DNA from 3 places in the Arthrobacter sp. YAF34 genome. Region 2 is predicted to be linked to each of the others. Evidence: riboswitches for the same ligand, from Rfam matches in the RefSeq annotation. Region 2 holds a riboswitch; each other region holds the start of a gene.
The links. Region 2 has a riboswitch for cyclic di-AMP ahead of AB4Y72_RS18255 (hypothetical protein). Riboswitches for the same ligand answer to the same signal wherever they lie in the genome.

Region 1 (7,314 bases), on a different contig from region 2:
GTTTTTCCGATCCGACCGCCAAGTAACCGTTTCATCCGAATATTGTTCGGCAAAAGGCGGCCAGTTCGGCAAACTTATTCACAGCATGGCAAATTGGGAAAAACCTGGACCCTGCCCCGCCGCCGGCAGAACGTCCACGGAGTGGTCATGGCCGCCGGACCCACCGGATCCGGCGGGATAACCGCCGCGGATGTGTCAGTTGGTCTGGCCGGTGGAGGTCCCCGCCACGACCATCACGGATGAAGCCGTGTAGCCGGAGCCGTCCTTGGTCGCCACGATCCGCACCGTCCCCCCGGCGACGATGTCCGCCACGCTCAACTGGGTGCCCGTGCCGCCGCCGGTCTGCTGGCGGCGCAGCTGCAGATTGCTCACCACCACGTCGCTGCCCAGCGCATAGCTGCGCGTGAACCCGTCGCTGCTCTTGACCGTGACGGAGGATGAACTGACGTCGCTCACCGTGCCGACCTGCTCTGCCATGGCGGTGTACGTACTGCCCTGCAGCACCACGTAGTCGGCATGCACTGCCGCGGAAAGCCCGCCGCCCATGCCGCCGGCGGCGAAGTCACCACGGCCGCCTTGCCCGGGCATCCCGCCGGCCGCGGATCCTCCCTGTGCAGACCCGGGCATCCCCGGCGCGAAGCCCTGGCCGCCGGCGCCTTGCCCTCCGGCCCCACCGCCTGGTGCGCCGAGCGCCGTGCCATCGGCTGACGCCGAACTTGAACTGAGGGCGTAGACCCCCACGCCGGCGCCGACCGCCAGCACTGCCGCGGCCCCGGCAACCGCGAGTCCGCGCCGGAGCGTCCAGGGCTTGGTCGCGCCGGGTGACCTGGGGAAGGCTCCCGGCGCACCCCAGCCTGCTGCGGCCGTGGGCGCGGGCGGCTCCTGCCGCGGCATGCCCCAGCCCGGTGCCGGCGCGGGATATGTCGACGGCGGGGGCGGTGCGCCCCAGCCGGAGGCGGGCGCGGGCGCCAGAGTGGCGCCGGCGTCCTCGTCGTTGTACCTGCCGTCGCTGTACCCAGCGTTGTGCTGCCCTACCCCGTGGAGCGTGTTCACTGGCGCGGGCGCTGGGGTGGCGCCGGGGACGGATTCGGGACCTGGTCCGGAACCGGTTCCGGGATGCTGACCGCTCATGATGTTTCTCCTTCAGGGTGCCGTTCGATGTTCACCCCAGAGTGCTGAGCGATCCTGTGCCTGGGCTGTGCGGGCCGACAGCCGGGCCTGTGACCTTCAGTCAGGGCCCGAAGACCGGCTGGAAGTTTCGCAAGAGGAGGCCGCCTGGCCGCGGAGAGGCGTCCAGCTCGCTAGGCTGGGATTCACAGGTGCCGCACAGGGTCCCCAAAGCCCCGCCTAACCGGCAGATCGGAGAGTTGTCCCATGGCCACTTCGCACTCCATGACCAACAACCTTCCCCAGCTCGCGCATCCGGACGGCTCCCCCATCCGGGCGCTGGTGGTAGATGATGAGCCCAGCCTCTCCGAGCTCATGAGCATGGGCCTGCGGATGGCCGGCTGGTCCGTGGCCGTGGCGGCCGACGGACCCGAAGCGGTCCGGCTCGCCAAGGAATTCCGCCCCGACGTGCTGGTCTTGGACGTCATGCTCCCCGGGTTCGACGGCGTCGAGCTGCTGAGCAGGATCCGCGCGTTTGCGCCGGAGGTCCCTGCCCTCTTCCTGACGGCCAAAGATGCCGTCCAGGACCGCATTACCGGGCTTGCCGCCGGCGGCGATGACTACGTCACGAAGCCCTTCAGTATGGAGGAGGTCCTGCTGCGCCTGCACCGGCTGGTCCAGCGCTCCGGGGTGGCCGCCATGGACACGGCCGAGCTCGTGGTGGGGGACCTGGTGCTTAACGTGGACACCCGCGAAGTCTCCCGGGCCGGCGAGGAACTGCACCTGACCGCCACGCAGTTCGAACTGCTGCGCTACCTCATGGAAAACCCCAAACGGGTCATCAGCAAGGCCCAGATCCTGGACCGGGTCTGGGATTACGACTTCGGCGGCCAGGCGAACATCGTGGAACTGTACATCTCCTACCTGCGCAAGAAGCTCGATGCCAACCATGCGCCCATGATTCATACGGTGCGCGGCGCCGGCTACGTCCTGAAGCCGGCGGACTGATCCGTGCCCTCCCTTTCCGGCGTAATCCGCGCCCCCGGGCGGGATTGGCGCAACCCCTCCACATGGCATTTGCGCACCCGACTCGTCCTCGTCGCCATGGCACTGCTCGTGGCGATCTGCGGCGCCGTAGGACTGTTCAGCTACGCCTCCATGGACCTTTTCCTCACCCGGCAGCTCGATGACCAGCTCAGCAGCGCTTCCCACCGCTCGGTCGAGTTCGGCCGGCCTGGACCCGGCAACTCCGGCGGCCGCCGCGACCCCCTTGATGCCCGGGGGCAGGGCGTCGGGATGCTCAATGCCCGGCTGGAGGACGGCGAGGTCAGCAGCGCCGGATTCCTGGCCGGGGACGCAACCCTCGAGAGCCTCTCCCGCGCCGACAACGCGGTCCTGTTGGCGCTCTCCCCGAACGCCGTGCCCGTGGACCGGACTCTCTCGGCCGGCGCGTACCGGCTCACGGCCGTGCGCGCACCGTACGGCGACGTGATCGTCACGGGACTTCCCCTGGCCGAAAAGGAAAGCACCCTGGCCTCGCTCGTCTGGACCATGGTGGTGGTGTCCGCCGGCGGGCTCGTGCTGATCGGCCTCGCCGGAACGGCCCTGATCCGGCGGACCATGAAGCCGCTGGAACAGCTCTCCGAGGTTGCCACCAAGGTCTCCCGCCTCCCGCTGGACGCCGGGGAGGTGGCACTCGGGGTGCGCGTCCCGGCGTCGGCGGCCCATCCCGGAACGGAAGTGGGCAGCGTGGGCTACGCGCTGAACAAGATGCTGGACAACGTCTCCAATGCGCTCGAGGCGCGGCAGGAGAGCGAGATGAAGGTGCGGCAGTTCGTCGCCGACGCCTCGCACGAACTCCGCACCCCGCTCACGGCCATCCGCGGCTACACGGAGCTGATGCGGATGACCGAGCATTTCACGCCCGACGGCGAGAAATCCCTCGCCCGCGTGCAAAGCCAGTCCGAGCGGATGACCACGCTCGTGGAGGACCTGCTGCTGCTGGCCCGACTGGACGAGGGGCAACCGCTCAAGATCGCCGACGTCGACCTCACCCAGCTGGCCGTCGAAACGGTGAGCGATGAGAAAGTCATGGCCCCGGACCGCATCTGGCAGCTGGAACTCCCGGACGAGCCCGTGGTGGTCCGCGGTGATGCGAGCCAGCTTCACCAGGTCCTGGCCAACCTCCTGTCCAATGCGCGCAAGCACACGGAACCCGGGACCACGGTGGTCACGGGCGTCATGCGTTCGGCTGACGGCAGCGCCGTGGTCACCGTGACGGATAACGGCAGCGGCATCGCCCCCGAATTCATCGGGCGTGTCTTCGCCCGCTTTGCCCGGGCCGACGCCTCGCGTTCCAATCCGGCGGTCACCGCGCAGCCCGCGGTCGCGACGGCGGGGGCCCGGGCCGGCTCCGCTGCCAGGCCCCGCGCGGGCAGTGCTTCCGCCGCCGTTTCCGGCAACCAGAGCGGGGCGGGCAGCGGTGCCGCGCCAACCTCCGAGGGAACGAGCGGGTTGGGCTTGTCCATCGTCCAGTCGATCGTGCATGCCCACGGGGGCACCGTCGAGGTCACCTCGCGGCCCGGGCGGACGGAGTTCGCCGTACGGCTGCCGGCGGCTCCGCCGTCGGCCTAGCCGCCCACGGCAGCGCCCGCCGCCCCCGGAGCGCCGGTACATCGGGCGCAAGGCGACACCCCGCCGATGTGACTGCTGTTACCCAAATGTGACTTAAGCGTCGAGGTCCTGTAGCGTTTTGGGAGTGCGCTGCCATCGGTGCCGCACATCCGGATGGACGCCAAACTCTGCCGCTTCCCGGATTCCGATTGACCAGGCAGAGGCGGGGGACCCAGAGTTCCCGGGCATTCTGCACACACGCGCCCTTGGGGTGAAGCCGACACGTGACTTTCCGTGCGGCCGGATGACCTCATCCGAACCCGACAGCTAACTCCGCAGGCGTTGAGAGGCAATCATGACTGAACTCAACGTACAAACGCGCCCTGAGGGCGTTTCGCATTCCCACGCCGCCAGGTCCCGCCACCGCGCCGAACCGGCCAAGCAGGCGTCCGCCCTGTCCCGGCTGGCCGCCGGGCTCGGCATCACCGGCCACCGTGCGGCCATCGTCACGGTCGCCGGCGCACTGCTGGTGGGGGGCGGCGCTGCCAGCCAGGCGGCAGAGCCCGGCGCCCACACCGCCAATGTTGCGGGCGCCGAATCCGTCACGAGCGTGGACCCGCTGGCCAAGCTCAACTTCGAACGCATCCAGGTGACTGGGTCCACGACGCCGCCGAACAGCGCCGTGGTGTCCAAGGCTCCGGAGGCCAAGCCGGCCGCAGCACCGGCGCCGGCCGCTCACGCAGCCGCACCGGCAAAGGCCAGCCCCGCGGCGCCCGCCCGTCCGGCGGCACCTGTCCACGCAGCGGCGCCGGTCCCCGCGGCGGCACCGGTCGCCGTCGACGACCCCTCCGGCGCGCAGGCCTACGCCGCGGCCCGACTGGGCAGCTATGGCTGGGCACCGGGGCAGATGCAGTGCCTGCAGAAGCTCTGGACCAAGGAATCGGACTGGAAGACCACCGCCACGAACGCCAGCAGCGGCGCCTACGGCGTGGTCCAGTCGCTGCCCGCCTCGAAAATGGCGAGCGCCGGGGCCGACTACATGACCAACTACCGGACCCAGATCAATTGGGGCCTGAACTACGTCAAAACGCGGTACGGCTCCCCCTGCGGCGCTCTGGACTTCCACTACGCGCACAACTGGTACTAAGCCGGCATCAGCCAGCCCCTCCCAGAAGGCCCAGGATCCACATGGATCCGGGGCCTTCTGTGCGTGACTGTTTAACCGAAGATGGACCTCCCCCGACCGCGCGGAGGAATCGCGCTCAGCGCCTCGTCTCGTACCTGGTGATGACCACGCCGCCGGGAAGCGTCCGCGTCTCCACCTGGTTCAGGTTCACCCAGCTGTCCAGCGAGGTGAAGAACGGAGTGCCGCCGCCCACCAGGACCGGATGGGTGACTAGCACGTATTCGTCGATCAGCCCGGCCCGCATAGCCGCCCCGGCGAGCGTTGCGCCGCCGATGCTCATCGTGCCGCCGTCGCCGGCCTTGAGCCGGGTGATCTCGGCGATCGCGTCGCCGGTGACCAGGCGGGCGTTCCAGTCGACCTTGTCGATCGTCGAGGAGAACACCACCTTCGGCGTGTCCCGCCAGTTCCGCGCGAACTCGATCTCCGCCGGGGTGGCGTTGGGCTGCTGGTCGCCGGTCGGCCAGAAGGAGCTCATGGTCTCCCAGAGCTTGCGGCCGTACAGCGACAGGCTGCTAGCCCGCTCCTGGTCGAGCCACCACTGGAACAGTTCATCGCTCGGCTCGCTCCAGCCGATGTCGTCGCCGGCCGCGGCGATGTAGCCGTCCAGGGTCAGATTCATGCCGTAGATCAGTCTCCGCACGGCGCCAGCCTTCCGTCTCGTCGAGCACCACCGTGTCCCCGTCCTCGATGATCCGCGGGCCGATCTCGGGTTAGCTCCATTCGGACCCGAATCGACGACGGTGAACGGAGCCGGCCCGGAAAGGCCGCGGCGGTCACTCATGGTTCGCATTCTCGTGCGCGGGGCATCACTGGTCAACCGTCCCCGGACAGCCGCTCCAGTAACTCTGGAATCACCGGGCCGGATCGGCCGGACTTCCACAGCACCCGCACAGCTTGACCCTAAAGCCCTCATATGGGGCGACGGGACAGTTGAGCCATGACGTTCACAGACCAGGCCCCAGGAACCCAGCCCCACTCCGCGGAGACGCCGGCCGGCCCGGCTGCACCCGCCACACACTCCGGGCCCTCGCCGTCCGGACTCGCTTTGGCCGACGCGCCCGCCCCGGGACCGTCCGCCGCGGCCGTCGCCGGCCCGCGTAGCCGGCGAAACGCCATCGACACGCGAACCGCCATACCGGTGCTGGACGTCACCATCCCGGTGTTCAACGAGGAACGGGACCTCGAAGCCTGCCTGCGCAGGCTCCACGCCTACCTTCTCGGTTCCTTCCCGCACCCGTTCCGGATCACGGTGGCTGACAACGCCAGCACCGATGGAACTCTCAAGACGGCCGAACGCGTAGCCCGCGAGCTCCGCGAGGTGACCGTGGTCCACATGGCTGAAAAAGGCCGCGGCAACACGCTCCGCAAAGTGTGGCTCGCCTCGCCGTCGCCGGTCCTGGCGTACATGGATGTTGACCTTTCCACCGATCTGGCGGCACTCGGGCCCCTCCTTGCCCCGCTCATTTCAGGGCACTCCGACCTGGCGATCGGGACCCGGCTGACCCGCAACTCACGCGTGGTCCGCGGACCCAAACGGGAATTCATCTCGCGCAGCTATAACTTCATGCTGCAGTCCCTCCTGGGCGCGCACTTCAGCGACGCCCAGTGCGGCTTCAAGGCCATCCGGGCGGACGTAGCCCGGCAGCTGCTCCCCCACACCCTGGACAACGCCTGGTTCTTCGACACCGAGCTGCTGGTCCTGGCCGAAAAGTGCGGCCTGCGCGTCCACGAAGTCCCGGTGGACTGGACCGACGATCCGGATTCCAGCGTGGACATCGTCCAGACGGCCCTCGCGGATCTGCGCGGCATGGCACGGCTGAGCAGGGATCTTGTCTCCGGCCGGATCCCCGTCCCAGAACTGCGCGCCGCCCTGGCACGCGGTCCACTTCCCGCCTCCTCACGGGCCCAGGAGCAAAGCGCCGGGGGAAGCCTGTTCGGACAGCTCGTCCGCTTCGGCAGCATCGGGGTGGCCTCCACGCTCGCGTACCTGCTGATCTTCCTGCTCTGCCGCGGAATCATGGACCCGCAACTGGCAAATTTCCTCGCGTTGCTCACCACCGCCGTGGCCAACACCGCGGCCAACCGGCGCTTCACCTTCGGCATCCAGGGCAGCAGCCAGGCGGCCCGGCACCACTTCGAGGGACTGCTGGTCTTCGGCATCGGACTGGCCCTGACCTCGGGCGCGCTCACCCTGGTCCACGGCGCTTCGGCCGGAACCCCGGACCGCTGGCTGGAACTCGTCACCGTCACGGCCGCCAATCTGGCCGCTACGGCCGTCAAATTCCTGCTCTTCCGGCTGGTGGTCTTCCGCGGCCGGCCCGCCGACACTGCTCCGGCGTCCGGCGCCCCCGACGCATCTCTCCCCCGCACAGAAACGGCCAAGTAAATGACCTCAACCATCAGCCCCA
Region 2 (7,314 bases):
CGAGGGCGCCATAGCCGACGTGGACGGGGCGGCCGACGGGGCAGGGGCAGGGGCAGGGGCAGCGCAGGCTGCCACGCCCAACGTCACGGCGGAAAGTGCGACGGCGAGTGCCAGTTTGGTGTGCATGGTTGCGTGAACCGCTTTCAATTGGAGACTTGCCCTAACAGTCTAGGCAGAAGGGGCGTGCGGAACCTCCAAAGGCGGTTTGCGCCGCGTTTCCACTGCGGGCTGCGAAGGGAAAGAATGGACGCGTGAGTGATGCTGGCGAATTCATTGACGCCGCGCTGCAGCGGGAAAGCTCCTGGAGCCGTGCCGACGAACTGCAGTCCCGGCTGGGAAAAGAACCCGGAGGGAGCGGCCTGCGGTTCTACGGTGCCTCCGTGGGCGCCGTGCGCGGGACCGTCCGCAATGCCGGGCGCCGCTATCCTGGGCTGTCCCACGATGAGATCACGGCGCTCAGCTCGGAATTGTGGGCGGTGCCGGTTTTCGAACGGCGCCTGGCCGCGGTGGTGCTTCTGCAGGCCAAGGTAAAGCTGTTGACCAACTCTGACCTCACACGGCTGGAGGGCTTCATCCGGGACGCGCGGGTGCGGGAGCTCGTCGATCCGCTCGCCGTCGAGGTCGTCGGACCCCTCGTGGCCGGACTCGACGTGCTGGGCAGGGTGCGGGCCGACAGTGTGCTGGAACGGTGGGTGCGCGAACCCGATCCGTGGCTGCGCCGGGCCGCGCTGCTCTCGCCGCTGCTGGCCCTGCGCGCCGGCGCGGGGGACTGGGACACCTTCGTCCGACACGCCGGCTCCGTGCAGCACGAGCCGTCCGAAACGCCCACGCCCGACTCTGACGGCGCAGTGGTCCGGGAGGCGGTTTCCCGGGTCCTGGCGGAGATGGCAAAGAAAAGACCGGAGCTGCGGTTCGCGTCGGTCCGAGGCTGACGAACCGGCGGGGACTGCCCGCGCTCCCGGTCAGCCCTTTGGTTCGCCCGGATTGCCTGGGTCGCCTTGGCCGACGGCGCTGCCGGTCCCGCCGGATTTCCCGTTGACGTGCGCGGGGAGCGCGAACCTCTTGGCTGCCCGGGACCCGGCCGCCGCGCTCGCCGCAATCGTGATCAGGGCGCCCATGAGCAGGGCCGCTGCCTCGCCGGGGAGCAGGACATCAAGCTGCGTGCCGATGCTTGCCGCTGCCACCGGCACGCCGAGTTGGGCCGCCGACAACACGCCGAGCGGCAGGGGGAGCCCCAGGAATGCCAAACCGGAGTGCGTCAGCAGGGTCCCGACTCCCAGCGCCGCGCCGAGGCCAATCATGTCCGGATGCCCGGCCAGGTCCTTGAGCGTGAGGGAGGCGCCCAGCCAGACGAAGAACAGCGGGCTCAGGAAGCCGTCGCTGAGGGCGAACAGTTGGCGGGCCAACCGCCTCGGCTCGCCGACTGCAGCCACCACCAGGCCGAAGGAGAAACCCGCCAACATCACGGACACATTGCCGAAAGTCGCCACACCGGCCAGGGCAAAGAGCACGACCAGTTGGAACCTCAGCTCCAGGGCAAACTTGCGGTTTTCCGAGAGCCGGTGCACGCGTTGGCGGATGCCCGTGTTCTCGAGCCATCTCAGCACGATGTAGAGAACCACGGCGCAGCCCGCCACGGTGATCACGGTCAAGGCCGCCCGGCCCGCGTGGGGCGGATCCACCAGGAGCGGCAGCGCCACAATGCAGGCTATGTCGGCGATCGCGACCTGCGCTGTCATCGAAATGACGTCGGGTCCGCCGAGGCGCAGCGAATCGACGATCGGGAGGACCAGTGCGGCTGAGGAAGACGCCAGCAGCACGACGTACAGGGGCGCATGTCCGGTCCCGAAGAGCAGGCCGATGCCCGTTCCGACAGCCACCGCGGCCGCTGTGGACGCCGCGGCCCTGCGGGCGCCTTTGCCGAGACCGGAGCGGATCTGCGGATCCCGCACGGGAACATGGGTTCCGGCCACAAACATCATCAGCGCGAACCCGATGTTGGCCAGCAGGCTGAACGTCGGATCGGCCGGGTTTACCAGGCCAAAGCCCGACCGCCCGATCACGATGCCGGCCAGCAGTTCGCCCAGCACCACCGGCAGCCGCCAGCGCACCGGCAGGGCCAGCAGCGGGCCGGCCAGAGCGACGGCGGCGATCAGCGCCAGGGTGAGAAATGTCACGGCTCGCCGCGGCGGGCAGGCCGCTGGCTCACCGGGGCGGCCCCCGTGGCCGGGATGTGCCCGGCCGTCGAAACCTTGATCATGGAATGAGACTAGTCCCGTCCACCGTGTAACGCGCCTCCTGTGCCGCGCGGCTAAAGCGCGGTCCGCCGCTCCACCACCGCGTAGGCCTTGCCGTCGAGGAAGGCCCAGTCATTGATCACCATGAACCCGAGCGCGTCCACCCTGTCGTTCAGGACGTGCTCATCGAAGCCGCCGTCCCGTGGTTCCGCGTCCCAGGTGGACACATGGACGTCCGCGCCGTCCAGGATCAGCAGTTCGGTGTTGACGTCGAAATCCTCCTGGGGCTGGTTGCTCAACTGGCAGATGGCGACACAGTGGCTGTTCAATTCGGGCCTCCGCTTCGAGGGTGGTGGTGATGGCATCATCCTATGTTCGAAAAGCCGCGCCGTCCTCTGCGCATTTGACGGATGGGGCCGTTTCTGCCGTTACCTGAATGTGACATTGGGGTGCGGATCGCGTTACGTTGGATAAGTGCCTGTTGTCTCCGATACGGGCGCTCCCCAGCCGATTGCCTAACTCTGCCGCGGCCCGGGGGTAACTCGCATCAACGACCGGCAGAGACGGGGAAACCACTTTTGGCCTGGCTGTTCCGCAGGTCTTGGGGTGAAGCCGCACAGCGCCCGCAACGACGGGCCCCTAGAGTGCGGCCGGGTGACTCCCATCCGAATCCGACAGCTCACCTCGCAGGCATTGGGAGAGGCTACATTCATGACTTCAATCAGTACTTTTGCGCGCCATGCCGCCGTCGTCACCGCCGCGTCCGGCCTGGTCCTCACCAGCGGCATGGCTGCCAACGCTGCCGCCGCGCCCGCGCAGCGTGACTCCGCCCCGGCGTCCAACGTGGACGTCAAGTCGCTGGTCAGCGCGCCGGTCAGCGCAGACTCAAGCGTCAAGATCAGCTATGCCCGCCCCGCAGTAGCCACCGTCGCGGCACCAGTCATCGAACAGCCCAAGCCCGTGGCCGCGGCTCCCGCAGCAGCCCCCGCCGCTCCAGTGGCAGCACCTGCGGCGCCCGCGGCGGCACCTGCCGCCGCACCCAAGGCCACGGTGCAGGTGCAGGCCGCCCCGGCTGCCCCGGCCGCGGCGCCCGCCGCCGGCCGCAACGCCGTCATGCTCTCTGCCGCCTACAGCCAGCTGGGCATCACCCAGGACTGCACCGCAATGGTGGAGAAGGCCCTGGGCGCGGCGGGCAAGCCGGTCGGCGACATCGCCCCGCGTGACTTCCTTGGCCTCGGTACCGTTGTGGCGACCCCCCAGCCGGGGGACATGGTGGTTCAGTCCGGGCACGTTGGCATCTACGCCGGCCACGGCCAGGTCATCAGCGGCGGCATGAACGGCACCAACCAGACGATCGTCCACCCGCTGTCCTGGCTCACCGCCACCGGCGGCGTGACCTTCGTCCGGGCCTAAGCCGAGCGGTCCCTCCCGGTTCTAGCCGGCGGGGCCGAATAGTCCGGAAAGACCGGCGATCGATTTCCCTTGGGGGCAAGCGATCGCCGGTCTTTTCCCTGTCCGGGAGACCCGGCGCCAGGAATCTTCAGGGCTTCCCGGTCCCGGCCAGCGGGAGCCTCATTTTCATGACGGTCCCCTCGGGGCCGGTTGATGCCACCTCGACTGCGCCGCCGGCAGCGACGGCGATTTCCCGGACCAGCGCCAGTCCGATGCCAAAGCTCCGTTGTCCCGGCGCTCCGCCGGTTCCGGAAGTCCGCACGAAGCGGTCAAAGATCCGCGCCTGATCCACGCCGGTGATTCCTGCCCCGGTGTCCGCCACGGCAATAACCGCGTGGCTCTGCTCCACCGACGTCGTGATGCCGATGCGGCCGCCCGCAGGAGTGTGGGCCAGGGCGTTGTCCGCCAGGGCCAGCACTGCACGGCGCAGCGCATTCGCGTCGATCCGTGCCAGCGGCCGGGCGTCGGCGGAGAACTCGAGGCGCACGTCCCGCTGGTCCGCCACCAGCTGAAGGCTTTCGGCGACCTCGGCGGCGGTGTCGGCGAGGTCGGTAGGCGCTGCCGAACGGTCCGGTGCGTCAGTGGTTGCCGCGAGGAGCAGCTCGTTGACAATCCCGGTCAGCGTCGCGGCGTCCTCGCGGATCCGGGCCAGGTCCTTTCCCTGCCGGGAGCCGGGCTCGATGTTGCGCTGGGCCAGCTGGATCCGGGTGTCGAGGATGGTCAGCGGCGTGCGCAGTTCGTGGCTGGCGTCCTGAACGAAGCGCCGTTGCCGGGCTAAGGCGTCGCCGAGGGGGCGGATGGCGCTGCGCGCGCTGAGCCACCCGACGAGACCTGCCAAGACGATCCCCGCGATCCCGGCTATGACCATGGCCTCGAGCACATCCTTGGCATCCAGGTAGGCGTAGGCCGTCCCGGACGCTGCCGGGCCCGGCACTTCCGGATGGGCGAGTTGATTCACGAGGTAGAGGGCTGTGGCTGCGAGGAGCCCGAGGACCATGACGGCGCACGCGGCGCTGATCCGCAGGGCGACCTTGAGCGAGGCCTTGCGCAGTGTGACTTGGTCCGGATTTTCGTGCGGGGTCCCGCCGTTACTCATGGGCGTCACCGATCTGGTAGCCCACGCCGTGAACTGTGCGGATGACGGCCTTGGAGATTTTGCGGCGCAGGTGGTGGACATAGGTGTCGATGACGCCGGGCTGGTCGGAGGCATGGAAGTGCGCCGCGAGGAGCTCATCCCGGGTGAAGACCCGGTCAGGCTCCGCGGCGAGGGCCGACAGGAGTTGGCCCTCCTTCGCGGTCAGCTGCACCGTGTGCCCGTAGACCGAGCGGACGGAGCGCCGCGAGGGGTCGAGTTCCCAGTCCCCGATCGTCACCGACGCCGTGGCCGGGGCAAAGGTGCGCGTCAGGGCGCGCAGGCGTGCTGCGAGCTCGTCGGCGTCGAACGGCTTGGTGACGTAGTCGTTGGCACCGGCGTCGAGGCCCCGGACTTTCTCGCTGGCATCGCCGAGCGCGGTCAGGATCAGGATGGGCGTGGGAACGCCCTTGGAACGTAATGCGGCGATGAGGGAGATGCCGTCCATGACGGGCAGCCCGCGGTCGATCACCATCACGTCCCACGTCTCGGTCAGCCCCAGGTGCAGGCCGTCCTGGCCGTCGGTGACCAGCCTGACCCGGTAATCCGGATCCAGGAGCTCGGCGATGAGCGGTCCCAGGACGGCATCGTCCTCGACGAGCAGCAGGGACGGACGGTCAGCGGTTGTCATGGCACCTATTCTTCCGCGGCCATTTCCCGACGCCGGAGTCCGTCGCCCGTTGCCTCCTCCGTGTCGCTGGCGTCGTCCGTTGCTGCGGCGGCGCTGCGGGCATTCCGGCGGCGCCGAAGGAGCTGCACCAGCCCAGGCACTACCGAGACGAGGACCATGACCACGGCAATGACATCGATGTTCTTGGCGATGATGTCGAAGTGTCCCAGCCAGGTACCCAGAAGGGTGACTGAGGCTGCCCAGGCCAGGGCGCCGACGACGTTCCAGAGAGCGAAGTACTTGTACTCATAGCGCGCGATCCCGGCACTGAGCGGGGCAAAAGTCCTCACCATCGGCACGAAGCGGGCCAGTACGACGGCGGCGCCGCCGTGCCGCCGGAAGAATTCCTCCGTGGTGGTCAGGTGCGCCGTCTTGAGGATGCGGGCATCGTCCTTGAACCATCGCCGGCCAAAGGTGCGCCCCAGCATGTAGCCGATCTGGTCCCCGGCGATGGCGGCCGCGGTGACGACGCCGATCAGCACCGGCAGCGTCAGCTGCAGCTGTTGATGCAGGAGGCCGGCGGTGAACAGCAGCGAGTCTCCCGGCAGGAAAGGGAAGAGGACGCCGGATTCGATGAAGACCATGACCGCGACGACGCCCAAGGCGGCCGGGCCCAGACCTGTGAGCAGGCTTGCCGGGTCCAGCAGCGACGGTGTTCCGGCGGCCGGCGCGGCCGGAAGGAACATTGAAATGTCCAGGGTGTGCAACCTTAGTTCCTTTCAGAGCCCGGCGACCGGATGGTGGACCGGGCAGCGACCCGGCTGGCAATCCGCGGCGTGACAAGATTCCACAGCCCGGTGACCATGACCACGGCCGCGCTGGCAGCGAGGAACGACGCCGTGACGTCGGTGGGGTAGTGCACGCCGATGTACAGCCGTGACCACGCCACGACCAGCGCCATCGCCGCAGCTCCCACGGCCGTGACCTTGGCCCAGCGGGTTCCCCGGGCCAGGAAGTACAGCGCGAATCCGAGGGCGACGGCAAAGGAGACATGGCCGCTCGGGAAGCTGTTGGAGCCCGTCTCCGGAGACAGGGGATCGAACAGCAGGGCCGGGTTGGGCCGCTGGCGGGCCACGATGATCTTGAAGAATTCGCTGGCCACCCAGCCGGACACTGCCACGAGGCCGAACCCTAGCGCCTTGACCAGGCCGCCGCGGAACAGCCAGATATAGAGAGCCACGGCGCCGATCAGTGCGACGCCGGCCACCGGCCCAAACACCACGTTCAGCACCATCGCGACGGCGGTTAGTGCGGCGGCGTGATGCTGGCTGAGGTCCTGGTCGACGCCGAGCTCGGCCGCGCTGAAGCCCGGGGTCGCCTGCGCCGTCAGACCCAGGGCCAGGACGGCCGCGGACAGCAGGACGCCCAGCAGTACCCAGTGGCGGGCCTGGGGGAGGGACCACACCCGGGGGTCCGCAACGGGACGCGTGGCGCCGGGGCGCATGGGGGAGTGGCTAGGTGCTGTATCGCGTTCAACAGGGGCGGGTCCAGTCATGGGATCCTCCGACTCGGGACAGGGGCACCCGGATCGGCACCGCGTCCCAGTCTTCCGCCTGGCTCTTAAGAAACGCTTAAGAACTGCCGCGCCGGGGTGACTCCCGGTGCGCGCCGGCTACGCGGCGAAGCGCAGCAGCACTACGCCGTTGCCGAAGGCGCGCGTTTCCACGAGGCGGAGCTGGGCCTGGCTGTCCGCAGGCTTAAACAGGGGCCGTCCCCGGCCGACAAGCACCGGATGGACGTACAGCCAATATTCGTCAATCAAGCCGAGCCGCCGGAACGTGTCGGCAAGGTCGGCCCCGCCGAGGGCGAGGTCCCCGCCCGGC
Region 3 (7,314 bases), on a different contig from region 2:
ACTTCGGAAAAGTTGGCGTGCTTCAAACCCTACAGGAGTCCGGCCTCAATGTCACATTCAGATCACGGCGTGTCACATGGATGCGAGAGAGGTCCATCGTCTATTTAGAGCCAGCCGAGCGGATCAACGACGTTGCCGTTGACCATGACTTCAAAGTGGAGGTGGCAGCCCGTGGAGGCGCCGGTGGTCCCGCTCAGGGCAATGACGTCGCCGCGGGAGACCTTCTGGCCCACCGTGACCAAGGACGAGGACAGGTGGTTGTAGGTGGTCTCCAGGCCGTTGCCGTGATCGATGACCACACGGTTTCCGCCGCCGTAGGGGTGCCATCCGTTGAAGGTCACGGTGCCGCTGGCTGCCGCGTGGACCTGGGTGCCGCACTGGGCGACGAAATCCTGGCCGCGGTGAAACTCGCCCACAACGCCGGTGATGGGGCTGACACGGTAGCCGAACGGCGAGGCAGTGATCATCTGGTCCAGGGGTGGGCCCAAGGTGCCCTTCGATGCCGCGCGGGTGATGCTGCCGACGGACTGGGCACTGAGTAACTGTTTCAGCTTGCCGTCCGGGTCGCCCTTGGTGGCGATGGCGGTCCGGCTGAAATCGACTTTCGCCGCGGCGGCAGCCGTGACATCCGGCTGCACCGCGGCGGAAAGTGCGCCCGATGCGCCCGTATTAGCCATGACCGGGCTAGTGACGGGAACCGTCACTGTGAGGATCAGACCGGCTGCGGCCAGAGCGATCCCGGCCTTCTGGCCGACGCCGCTGGCCGCGGCGAAGTCCGTTACCTGACGGAACGGGCCGCGCCGCCGACGGCGTTCATCGCGGTGCGGGTCGCGCGGCCGATCGGCCATAGGCTCAAGAACGGGACGCGGCTCCGGAGCGGGACCGGTCGCGCGGCGACGTCCCCTGACGGTCTGGGTGGTCAAGAACGGTTCCTCTCTGGAGAGCCTGCGAAGTTAGCTGTCGGATTCGGGTCAGAGAGATCACAGACCCGGTCCGCCGCTGCAAGCACCAGACGCAGAGGTATCCCTGGGGATCCGCCGTGAAAGCTGCTTGCCGCTGACGGACTTCACCCCGAGGCTGCGATGAAGCAGCCGAAAGTGGTTCCCCCGCCCCTGCCAGGAGGTCGTTCTGCTGCTGATCCGCTGGCAGGGCTCGGCTTCGGATCAGATAACGCTTTGGTATCGGTACAGGGCACTAACTATAGGGGATCAAGCCACCCGGTAATAAATCCGTGACCGCCCTGTGCAAAACTCGTGGGTTGTCCCATGACTGGCACGTTGTGGCTGGTCAGGCGACGGTGACAAAGACATGCGCGGCAACTTCGGGCGGCAATTCCAGGGCGCCTTCGATATCCGGCACGCGGACCGAGATGTACTCCCCCACCCGCTCCAGCGAGACCAGCGCGCCGGGCCGGATGCCGCCCTCGTCGAGCTGGGCCAAAAGCTCCGGTTCCACCTGGATCGGCTCCGCGAGCCGGTTGACCGTAATCCGCGAGTCCGGACCATAGCCGGTCATGGCCTGCAGCAGGTTCAGGACCCCGTCAGCGTGGGCACCGGACGGTGCACCACCCAGCTCGGCCAGCCCCGGAATGGGGTTTCCATAGGGCGAAACCGTCGGGTGGTTGAGCAGCTCGAAGATCCTACGCTCGACGCGTTCGCTCATGACGTGCTCCCAGCGGCAGGCTTCCTCATGGACGTACGCCCAGTCGAGCCCGATCACGTCTGCGAGCAGGCGTTCGGCGAGTCGGTGCTTGCGCATGACACCGATGGCGCGTTTCCGGCCAGTTTCGGTCAGCTCAAGGTGCCGGTCGCCGGATACAACCACCAGCCCGTCCCGCTCCATGCGGCCGATGGTCTGGGAAACTGTGGGGCCGGAGTGGCGGAGCCGTTCGGCGATGCGGGCGCGGAGGGCGACGATGTTTTCTTCTTCAAGTTCCAGAATGGTCCGGAGATACATCTCCGTGGTATCGATCAGATCCGTCATTCAGCTCAGCTCCTCGAGCGCAGTCCTTGCGTCATTCCCACCGTACCGCGTGCGGGCTGCGTGCAGGATGCGCCCTAGCGGGATCCGCCGTACGTTCGCAGGACAGCCTAGCCTATTTTGAATTACTCCAGATAATTATTCGTCCTGCCAGGAAGGCGCCCGACGCCCGAAGCCCGGCCGATCGCCGGGCGTCTCAATGACCGGACTATGACAGAGGATTTTCCGTGTCGACGGGGGCCGTCAGGCAAAATGGGACAGGCAGAATGAAAAGGGTGCCCGTTGCAGCCATCCCTTCCCGTCCACCTCCCCGCCACGTCACGACCCAGCCGAAAATTGGAGCCACTGTGAGCGACACCAGCATCACGATCCCCGCCAACCTGCTGCCCAAGGACGGACGGTTTGGCGCCGGACCGTCCAAGGTCCGGCCGGAGCAGATGGAGGCCCTCGCCGCGGCGGCGGCGAACCTGCTGGGAACTTCGCACCGCCAGGCACCCGTGAAGAACCTGGTCGGCTCTGTCCGCAGCGGCCTCAGTGATTTCTTCCGCGCCCCGGAAGGCTATGAAGTGATCCTCGGCGTCGGCGGCTCCACGGCGTTCTGGGACATTGCCAGCTTCGGACTCGTGGAGAACAAGGCGCAGCACCTGTCCTTCGGCGAGTTCGGCTCGAAGTTTGCCTCGGCCACCAACAAGGCACCGTTCCTCGCCGAGTCCTCCATCCTCAAGGCCGAGCCCGGCACCCGTCCCACCGCCAGGGCCGAGTCCGGCGTGGACGTCTACGCGTGGCCGCAGAACGAGACGTCCACCGGCGTGGCGGCTCCCGTCCGGCGCGTGGCAGGTGCCGACGACGGGTCCTTGGTCCTCGTGGACGCGACCTCGGCCGCCGGCGGCCTGGACGTGGACGTGGCGGAGTCGGACGTCTATTACTTTGCGCCGCAGAAGAACTTCGCGTCCGACGGCGGCCTGTGGCTTGGCTTGTTCTCCCCGGCTGCGCTGGAGCGGGCAGCCCGGATCAAGGCCAGCAACCGCTGGATCCCCGATTTCCTGGATCTCCAGACCGCAATCGACAACTCCCGGCTGAACCAGACCTACAACACCCCCGCGCTGGCCACCCTGGTCACCCTGGATGCCCAGGTGCAGTGGCTCAACGCCAACGGCGGCATGGACTTCGCCTCCGCACGTACCGCGGATTCAGCCGGCCGGATTTACCGCTGGGCCGAGGCGTCCGGCTACGCCACGCCGTTCGTGGTCAACGCCGAGGACCGCTCGAACGTGATCGCCACGATCGACTTCGACGAATCGATCGACGCCGCAGCCATCGCCAAGGTTCTCCGCGCCAACGGCATCGTCGACACTGAGCCTTACCGTAAATTGGGCCGGAACCAGCTGCGCATCGCCACCTTCGTGGCGATCGAGCCGGACGATGTCTCGGCGCTGCTCGAATGCATCGATTTCGTCGTGGCCGAACTCAAGAAGTAGCCTCAGCGTCCGACGGCGTCGTCCCGGCCAGGTGCCCGGACGGCGCCGTCGCCGTTTCCGGCGGCGCCGGCTGGCTGCCCGTCCATCTGCGCGCCCGCGGCGGCGGTGTCCGCGGCCAGGCGGAAGTAGCGCAGCCCGCGCGCCCGGCGGTTGAAGTGGAGCCGCAGCTGCTTCGCCCGGATGATCCACAGCAGCCCGATCAGGGCCGCGAGCAGGCCGGCGCCGGCCGCTACCGCCATGGACCAGCGGGGGCCGGCGACGTTTGCCACCCAGCCGACGAACGGCGCACCGATGGGCGTTCCGCCCATGAAGATCGCCATATAAAGCGCCATCACCCGGCCCCGCATCACCGGGTCCGTCGTGGTCTGGACGTACCCGTTGGCGCTTGTCATCATGGTGATCGCGAACAGCCCCACCGGCACCAGCGCAATCCCGAACCAGAAGTAGCTTGGGGCCAGCGCCGCGAGGCCCGAGGTCACGCCGAAGGCTCCGGCCGCGCCGAAAATGACCCGCAGCCGCGGTTTGCCGCGGCCGGCGGAGAGGAGCGCCCCGGCGACGGAGCCGATGGCCATGATCGAATTCATCAGGCCGAAGGCTCCCGCGCCGAGACCGAATTCCGTGCCCACCATGGCCGCAATGAACAGGGCGAAGTTCAGCCCCAGGGTGCCAACGATGAAGATGGCCACGAGGACCACCACGAGGTCCGGGCGGTACCGCACATACTGCAGCCCCTCCCGGATCCTGCCTTTGCCCGCCGGTGCCCGGGGCAGCCGCCGCAGCGATCCCGCCGGGATTCTCGCCAGGCTCAGCAGCAGTGGGACGAACGTGAACGCGTTGATGAGGAAGACCCAGCCCGGGCCGACAACGGCCGTCAGCACGCCGGCGACTGCCGGGCCGATCATGCGGGCAACGTTGAAGGAGGCGCTGTTGAGGGCCACGGCATTGGGAAGGTAATCGTCCTGGACCAGTTCCGAGACAAAGGTCTGCCGCACGGGGGCGTCCAGCGCGGAAACCACCCCAAGCATCAGGGCGAAGACGTACACCTGCCAGAGCTGTGCCGCCCCGGAAACCACCAGGATGCCCAGCCCGGCACTTAGAAGTGCCATGGAGGACTGGGTCAGCACCAGGAGCCGCTTGCGGTTAAAGCGGTCCGCAACCAGTCCGGCGACCGGTGCCAGGAACAGCTGGGGGCCCAGTTGCAGGGCCATGGTGATGCCCACGGCCCCGGCGTCCTGGTTCGTCAGGTGGGCGAACACCAACCAGTCCTGGGCGGTGCGCTGCATCCAGGTACCGATGTTGGAGATGAGCGCGCCGACGAACCAGATCCGGTAGTTCAGGATGTGCAGGGACTTGAACGTGGACATCATGCCCAGCCCTCCTCCTGCTCGCTCCCTGACGCTTTCAACCGCTAATCGGCCTCGTCCGCGGGGCGTTCCCCGTCGTCGTCGGCATCCGCACCGTTGGCATTAGTCTCCTCGGGGTCAGCCTTGTCGGCGTCGGCCTCGTCAGCATCAGGGTGCGCGGAGTCGGAGCCCTGCGACGCCGGTTCGGCGCCCAATGCTTCCTCGGCCTCGTCAGCCTGCGCGTCTTCCGGGCGGACCCGCTCAGCCCACGGGACCCAAGCCGGAGCGAGGATGGAGTCCTCCGAGGGCAGGAGGCCGAGTTCGTCGACCGTCACCACTTTGGACCGCGAGTTGCGGGTCAGCACGGCGTACCACTGCCAGCCGCCGTAGCCGGGCAGCTTGGATTCGAAGAGGTGGGTCACCAGGCGGTCGCCTTCGCTGCGGGCCGCCAGGTGCTCCCCGATCTGCTCGGCAGGGGCAATGCCCTCCACGGCGGCACGGGCGACGTCGACGGCGGCGGCCAGGAAGGCGTCCGGTTTGCCGGTCCGCCAGACGGGCACACCGGCGCGCGGACGGGACCCCGGCTTTGAGCCGGCTCCCTTGGAGCCTGCCGGCACGATGGATCCGGCATCCTGCGCCGGCAACTGATCGGGTTCCTGAGTCATCAAGGGCCTTAGACGTCCAGCTCGTCGGCAACCTTACGGAGGGCGGCCGCTATCGCTTTGCCCTTGTTGCCTTCCGGGTACTTTCCCGCGGACAGGGTCCCGGACAGGTTGTCCAGCACGCTGACGAGGTCCTGAACCAGCGGGGCAAGGTCCCTGGCGCTGGGCCGCTTTGCCTTGGCGATGGACGGCATTTTGTCCAGCACACGCAGTCCGAGCGCCTGGGCGCCCTTGCGGCCGTCTGCCACCCCAAATTCAACGCGAGTTCCGGCCTTGAGCTCCGTGACGCCCTCGGGCAGCGCGGACTTGGGCAGGAAGACTTCCTGGCCGTCCTCGCCAGCGAGGAATCCGAAGCCTTTTTCCTTGTCATACCACTTGACCTTGCCGGTAGGCACGTAATCAACCTTCTTCGTTCTGCGGGGACACGGCCGGCGGCCACCGCATCCGCATGGATACGCGGGTTCAGGGTATGACTGCCCGGATCGTGTTGGTCTGTATCTCCAAGGTTATCCTGCCTTGTTCACTTTAGCGGTTTGAGGCGCGGGCGGGGCCGGACTGTTAGCGTTGCCCACATGACACTGACGCGTTACCGGCGGCCCTTCCTGATCCTCACGGCCACCCTTGCCGTGTTGTCCGTCATCGCCGTCGGCACGGTCATGGCCATGGCCCTCAACCACGTCGTTGCGCCCGCGTGGATCACTTCGGTGGCCCTCTACGGGCTCCCGGTGGCCTTCATCCTCATGCTCGCGCTTGTTGTGGACGGTGTGGTCGCCCGGCGCCGCCCGCGCGGACCTGGCGAAAGGTAACGTGGGAACGATGTCCCTCATCCGTGCGCTCAGCAAGGAACTTCAGGCACGAAACGACGATTCGCTGCGGGCCTTGTTCTGCGCGCGGCCGGACCTGATTTCCCCCGGCGTCCCGGACTTCGCGGCCCTGGCCGCGCGGGCCAGCGGGCGGGTCAGCGTGCAGCGTGCGCTGGAGCGGCTCAACCGGCCGCAGATGCAGGTGCTGGAAACCCTGCACCTGTGCACTAATGCCGATACCGGGCACAGCGCGTCGGCGGCGATGCTGAAGAAACTGATCAATGGCGCCTCGATTGCCGCCATCGACCGCCTGCTCCATTCCCTGCAGGAACTGGCCCTCGTCCACCGCGCCGACCCACCCCACGGGGTGACTCCCGCCGCAGCCAAGCAGCGGCACTACCTTCCGGTCGGCAGCCTCAAAGACGTGATTGGCATCTATCCGGCCGGGCTCGGCCGCAGCTACACCGAGCTCGTTCGGCTCCAGCCGGCCTTCGCGCAGCGGGTGGTGCAGCTGGTCGGAGAACTGCACCGCAGCGGCGCATCCATCTCGCCCGCCACCACGCCGATGGAAGCGGCCCTGTCGCTGCAGCACTGGACGGCGACGCCGGAGTCGCTCCAGGCCATCCTGGCCACCGCGCCGGAACGGACCGCCGCGCTCCTGGCCCGGTTCGGAAACTGGGCCATGGGCGCCGTTCCCCAGGCGCAGCGCCGCGCCTCGGTGCTTCACGAAAGTGCCGACGTCGGCCCGGTGGACTGGCTGCTGGCCCGGGGGCTGCTGGTGCCGCTGGACGCCGCCCACGTCGAACTGCCGCACAGCGTGGGGGTGTCGCTGCGCGGCGGGTTTGTCATTGAGGACTTTTCCCTGCTGCCCCCGGTCCCCCGGCTGGGGCACACGAGCGCAGCGCTCCGCCGCAACGCCGCGCTGGGTGCCATCGCCGAGACGCTGCGGCTCGTGGGCGAACTGCTGTACACCGTGCGTGCGCAGCCCCTGGCCACGCTGCGCAGCGGAGGCGTCGGAGTCCGGGAGATGAAGCGGCTGGCGGATTCC

Region 1: another riboswitch for cyclic di-AMP. It lies ahead of AB4Y72_RS09620 (hypothetical protein); the one in region 2 lies ahead of AB4Y72_RS18255 (hypothetical protein).
Region 3: another riboswitch for cyclic di-AMP. It lies ahead of AB4Y72_RS07895 (M23 family metallopeptidase); the one in region 2 lies ahead of AB4Y72_RS18255 (hypothetical protein).

The regions. Positions count from the first base shown of each region.
Region 1 is NZ_JBFRCV010000006.1:164,063-171,376, reverse strand. It holds gene AB4Y72_RS09635 (hypothetical protein) at 196-1,131, opposite strand; gene AB4Y72_RS09630 (response regulator transcription factor) at 1,375-2,115, shown strand; gene AB4Y72_RS09625 (HAMP domain-containing sensor histidine kinase) at 2,119-3,741, shown strand; cyclic di-AMP (ydaO/yuaA leader) riboswitch at 3,907-4,076, shown strand; gene AB4Y72_RS09620 (hypothetical protein) at 4,076-4,867, shown strand; gene AB4Y72_RS09615 (dihydrofolate reductase family protein) at 4,983-5,546, opposite strand; gene AB4Y72_RS09610 (glycosyltransferase) at 5,844-7,292, shown strand; gene AB4Y72_RS09605 (glycosyltransferase family 39 protein) at 7,293-7,314, shown strand, end outside.
Region 2 is NZ_JBFRCV010000018.1:12,759-20,072, reverse strand. It holds gene AB4Y72_RS18275 (DUF4430 domain-containing protein) at 1-126, opposite strand, end outside; gene AB4Y72_RS18270 (DNA alkylation repair protein) at 252-932, shown strand; gene AB4Y72_RS18265 (cation:proton antiporter) at 963-2,177, opposite strand; gene AB4Y72_RS18260 (hypothetical protein) at 2,312-2,536, opposite strand; cyclic di-AMP (ydaO/yuaA leader) riboswitch at 2,740-2,944, shown strand; gene AB4Y72_RS18255 (hypothetical protein) at 2,949-3,650, shown strand; gene AB4Y72_RS18250 (sensor histidine kinase) at 3,778-4,785, opposite strand; gene AB4Y72_RS18245 (response regulator transcription factor) at 4,778-5,452, opposite strand; gene AB4Y72_RS18240 (VTT domain-containing protein) at 5,458-6,177, opposite strand; gene AB4Y72_RS18235 (phosphatase PAP2 family protein) at 6,201-6,986, opposite strand; gene AB4Y72_RS18230 (dihydrofolate reductase family protein) at 7,104-7,314, opposite strand, start outside.
Region 3 is NZ_JBFRCV010000005.1:87,330-94,643, reverse strand. It holds gene AB4Y72_RS07895 (M23 family metallopeptidase) at 105-923, opposite strand; cyclic di-AMP (ydaO/yuaA leader) riboswitch at 928-1,143, opposite strand; gene AB4Y72_RS07890 (metal-dependent transcriptional regulator) at 1,288-1,983, opposite strand; gene serC (phosphoserine transaminase) at 2,328-3,458, shown strand; gene AB4Y72_RS07880 (MFS transporter) at 3,461-4,822, opposite strand; gene AB4Y72_RS07875 (DUF3027 domain-containing protein) at 4,867-5,466, opposite strand; gene AB4Y72_RS07870 (cold-shock protein) at 5,475-5,858, opposite strand; gene AB4Y72_RS07865 (hypothetical protein) at 6,036-6,269, shown strand; gene AB4Y72_RS07860 (helicase-associated domain-containing protein) at 6,280-7,314, shown strand, end outside.